2 regions of the Bradyrhizobium sp. PUT101 genome follow, and region 2 is predicted to be linked to the other one. Evidence: riboswitches for the same ligand, from Rfam matches in the RefSeq annotation. Region 2 holds a riboswitch; the other holds the start of a gene.

Region 1 (2,466 bases), 140 kb from region 2:
TGAAATGGCGGCGCGAGGGCAACAAGTGCTATGGCCCCGGCATTTACGATATGAAGGGCGGCAATTACCTCTCGCTGGAAGCGATCCGGCAACTGGCGCGCGCGTCCTTCACCACACCGCTGCCGATCACCGTGCTGTTCACGCCGGATGAGGAAGTCGGCACGCCTTCGACGCGGGACATCATCGAGGCGGAAGCGGCGCGCAACAAATACGTGCTGGTACCCGAGCCCGGCCGCGCCGACAACGGCGTCACCACCGGACGTTACGCCATCGCCCGGTTCAATCTCGAGGCGACGGGCCGGCCGAGCCACGCCGGCGCCACGCTATCGGCGGGACGCTCGGCGATCCGCGAGATGGCGCGGCAGATCCTCGCCATCGACGCGATGACGACGGAGGACTGCACCTTCTCGGTCGGCGTCGTCCACGGCGGCCAATGGGTCAATTGCGTTGCTACGACCGCGACCGGCGAAGCGCTCTCCATGGCCAAGCGTCAGGCCGATCTCGACCGCGGTGTCGAGAGGATGCTGGCGCTGTCGGGCACCAGCAACGACGTCGCGTTCAAGGTCACGCGCGGCGTGACGCGTCCGGTTTGGGAGCCGGATGCCGGCACCATGGCGCTCTATGAGAAGGCGCGGGGCATCGCCAAATCGCTCGGCGCGGAATTACCGCATGCAAGCTCCGGCGGCGGCTCCGACGGCAACTTCACCGGCGCGATGGGAATCCCGACGCTCGACGGCCTGGGCGTGCGCGGCGGCAACGGCCACACGCTGGAGGAGTTCATCGAGGTCGATAGCCTGGTCGAGCGCGGCCGGCTGATGGCCGGATTGCTGGCGACGCTGGAGTGATGGCGCTGCCGTCATCCCGGGGCGATGCAAAGCATCGAGCTATGGTGCGCAGTTGCGCACCTGAGGATATCGAGATTCCGGGGCGCGCTGCGCGCGCCCGGACTGCCTCGGCTATCAACTTCGCACTGCACAATACGTCGGCAGTTGCGGTCGAAATTTAGCCTTGTCTAAAAATGAGGCGTATCGTACTGCTCGGCCGTCCACGCGACGATGCGGGAGAGATCGCGGCGAAGGCTTTCAGCTTTCGTTGCGGCGCCGACGGAGCAACCGCCCCGGAAACTCTCAGGCAAAAGGACCGTTTCGTCAGGACGATCTGGAGAGAGGCGGCGCGATTTCAGGCAATCGTGACGTCCACCGAAGGGGATAGTTCGTTGCGAGATCCGCAGCGGATCAAGCTCTCAGGTAACCGTGACAGATGGGGCGCCGCCAACGGCTTTTGGCCGGCGGTTAGCCGACTCTAAACACGGGAGCCCCGAACCTAGTCATGACCCATATCGCCATCATCGGCGCCGGCATCACCGGCGTGACGACCGCCTATGCCCTGCTCGAACGCGGCTACAAGGTGACGGTGCTCGACAAGCACCGCTACGCCGCGATGGAGACGTCCTTCGCCAACGGCGGGCAGCTCTCCGCATCGAACGCCGAAGTGTGGAACAGCACGGCGACGATCCTGAAGGGTTTGCGCTGGATGTTCCGGCGCGACGCGCCGCTGCTGATGAACCCGCGGCCGAACTGGCATAAGTATTCGTGGATGAGCGAATTCGTCGCCAACATCGGCAACTACCGCGCCAACACCATCGAGACCACGCGGCTCGCGATCGAAGCGCGCAGATATCTGTTCGACATCGCGGCACGCGAAGGGATCGACTTCGATCTCGAACGCCGCGGCATCCTCCACATCTATCGTGACAAAGCCGGCTTCGAATCCGGTCTGCGCGTCAACGCACTGCTGCAGGAAGGCGGCCTCGACCGCCGCCCGGTGACGTCAGAGGAAATCCGCGCAATCGAGCCGACACTGCGCAAGGACTACTATGGCGGCTTCTACACGCCGTCGGATGCGACCGGCGATATCCACAAGTTCACCCGCGGGCTGGCGGAAGCCTGCAAGCGGCGTGGCGCGACCTTCATCCACGAGGCCAATATCGATTCGATCGCGCGTGCCGGCAGCGGCTTCGTCATCGGCTGGGCCGATCTGGCCGCGAGCGATGGCGTGGGGGCCGGGCGCGGCGCGCTCAACGTGGACGGCGTCGTGGTCTGCGCGGGCGTTGCGAGCCGTCACTTCGCCGCCCTGCTCGACGAGCGCGTCAACGTCTATCCGGTGAAGGGCTACTCGATCACCGTGCAGCTCGACACCGCCGAAAGCCGCAATGCCACCCCGACGGTGAGCCTGCTCGACGAGGCCGCAAAGATCGTCACCAGCCGGCTCGGAGCCGATCGCTTTCGCGTCGCCGGCACCGCTGAATTCAACGACTTCAATCGCGACATCCGCGCTGACCGCGTGCAGCCGCTGATCGACTGGGTGCGCAGCAACTTCCCCGCCGTCGAAACGTCGCGCGTCGTGCCGTGGGCCGGGCTGCGCCCGATGATGCCGAACATGATGCCGGTCGTGCGCGCAGGGCGG
Region 2 (2,466 bases):
CGCAGCACGTAGCCGCGGCCCTCGTTCGAGGGCAGCACGCCGTCCGAGACGAGGAAGGCCGAGGAGCGCAGATGGTCGGCGATGACGCGGAACGAGGCCACGGTCTGCTCGTTCGGCCCGGTGCCGAGCGCGGAGGCCGTCGCATCGATCAGGTTGCGGAACAGGTCGGTCTCGAACACGCTCTCGACGCCCTGGAGGATGCAGGCCATGCGCTCCAGGCCCATGCCGGTGTCGATCGAGGGACGCGGCAAGCCGACGCGCTCCTCCTTCGTCACCTGCTCGTACTGCATGAACACGAGATTCCAGAATTCGAGGAAGCGGTCGCCGTCCTCCTCGGGCGAGCCCGGAGGTCCGCCCCAGATGTGCTCGCCGCGGTCGATGAAAATTTCCGAGCACGGACCGCACGGGCCGGTGTCGCCCATCGCCCAGAAATTGTCCGAGGTCGGGATGCGGATGATGCGGTCCTCGGAGAAGCCGGCGATCTTCTTCCACAGGCCCGCCGCCTCGTCGTCGGTGTGGTAGACCGTGACGAGCAGCTTGTCCTTCTTCAGCCCGAACTCGGCGGTGATCAGCTTCCAGGCAAGCTCGATCGCGCGCTCCTTGAAATAGTCGCCGAACGAGAAATTGCCGAGCATCTCGAAGAAGGTGAGATGGCGCGCGGTGTAGCCGACATTGTCGAGGTCGTTGTGCTTGCCGCCGGCGCGCACGCATTTCTGCGAGGTGGTGGCGCGCTGGTAGGGCCGCTTCTCGACGCCGGTGAAGACGTTCTTGAACTGCACCATGCCGGCATTGGTGAACATCAACGTGGGGTCGTTGCGCGGCACCAGTGGCGAGGACGGCACGATCTCGTGGCCGTTCTCGGCAAAGAAATTCAGAAAGGTCGACCTGATCTCGTTGACGCCGCTCATGTTCATCCAATCGGGTGTGCTTGGACCCGCTTCCTGCCATCCAAACCAGAGGTTAAGGCTGATATCTGCGGGCCAAAGCGCTTTTAGACAAGGCCAGCTTCAGTGTCCAGAAACTGTGCAAGGAGATCAGAGGGTTGCCGCAGCCGCGCAATCCCGTTGATAGGACGAGTGGACGCGTTGACAGGCTTGGCTGGCCTGTGGTCTTTACCCATCTGTATCGTACGGCCACGTCGGGAGAGACCGGCACTGGTGCCGGCGCCGAAGGAGCAACCGCCCCGGAAACTCTCAGGCAAAAGGACCGCGTGGCTTTGACAGCATCTGGAAAGAGGCGCCGACGGGCCTAAGAACCCGGGTGGCGCCCGCCGACGGGATAATACTCTCAGGCACAGCGACAGATGGGGCTTCGACTGGTTGGCCCGGGGAATCGTCCCCGGGGAACCGCCGAGGACCCCTGTGATGCCAGTACCCGCCGACCAGAAATCTCTCCGACAGACGCCTCTCCACGCCCTGCATGTGTCCCTCGGCGGCAAGATGGTGCCGTTCGCTGGCTACGACATGCCCGTGCAGTACCCCGCCGGCGTGCTGAAGGAGCACCTCCATACGAGAGCCGCCGCCGGCCTGTTCGACGTCTCCCATATGGGGCAGCTCGCGCTTCGCCCGAAGTCGGGCAAGGTCGAGGACGCCGCCCGCGCGCTGGAACGGCTGGTGCCGCAGGACATCGTGGCGATTGCACCGGGCCGGCAGCGCTACGCCCAGTTCACCAATGCGGAAGGCGGGATTCTCGACGATCTCATGGTCGCCAATTTCGGCGACCACCTGTTCCTGGTCGTCAACGCCGCCTGCAAGGAAGCGGACGAGGCGCATCTGCGCGCGCATCTCGCGGACGATTGCGTCATCGTTTCTCTGGCCGACCGCGCGCTGATCGCGCTGCAGGGCCCGAAGGCGGAAGCGGCGCTGGCGAAATTGTGTGCAGAGGCGCCGTCGATGACATTCATGGATGCCGGCCCGCATGAGGTCGCCGGCATCAAGTGCTTCGTCTCGCGCTCCGGCTACACCGGCGAGGACGGGTTCGAGATCTCCGTTCCCGCTACGGAGGCCGAGCGCCTCACCAAGATGCTGCTCGAAAACCCGGACGTGCTGCCGATCGGCCTGGGCGCCCGCGACAGCCTGCGGCTGGAAGCCGGGCTTTGCCTCTACGGCCACGACATCGACACCGCGACCACGCCGGTCGAGGCCGCGCTGGAATGGTCGGTGCAGAAGAGCCGCCGCAGCGGCGGGATGCGCGCCGGCGGCTTTCCCGGCGCCGGGAAGATCCTTGCGCATTTCGACAACGGCGCATCCCGCCGCCGTGTCGGCCTGCGCGCCGAAGGCCGCGCACCGGTGCGCGAGGGCGCGCTGCTGTTTGCGGACCAGGCCGGCGGCGAGCCGATCGGAAAGGTCACCTCGGGCGGTTTCGGCCCGAGCCTGAATGCGCCGGTCGCGATGGGCTACGTGCCCACGAACCTGAGCGCGCTCGGCACGAAACTCTACGCCGAGGTGCGCGGCCAGCGCCTGGCCC

Evidence for each region. A riboswitch is a leader RNA that binds a small molecule or an ion and turns the genes downstream of it on or off. The one in region 2 is predicted to bind glycine.
Region 1: it holds a riboswitch for glycine, as region 2 does, so the genes downstream of both, ACSHT2_RS08510 (D-amino acid dehydrogenase) here and gcvT (glycine cleavage system aminomethyltransferase GcvT) in region 2, are expected to answer to the same signal.

Annotation. Positions count from the first base shown of each region.
Region 1 is NZ_CP197207.1:1,734,557-1,737,022, forward strand. Features, by position in the region: gene ACSHT2_RS08505 (M20/M25/M40 family metallo-hydrolase) at 1-845, shown strand, start outside; glycine riboswitch at 1,049-1,153, shown strand; glycine riboswitch at 1,157-1,262, shown strand; gene ACSHT2_RS08510 (D-amino acid dehydrogenase) at 1,330-2,466, shown strand, end outside.
Region 2 is NZ_CP197207.1:1,877,053-1,879,518, forward strand. Features, by position in the region: gene alaS (alanine--tRNA ligase) at 1-908, opposite strand, end outside; glycine riboswitch at 1,130-1,218, shown strand; gene gcvT (glycine cleavage system aminomethyltransferase GcvT) at 1,365-2,466, shown strand, end outside.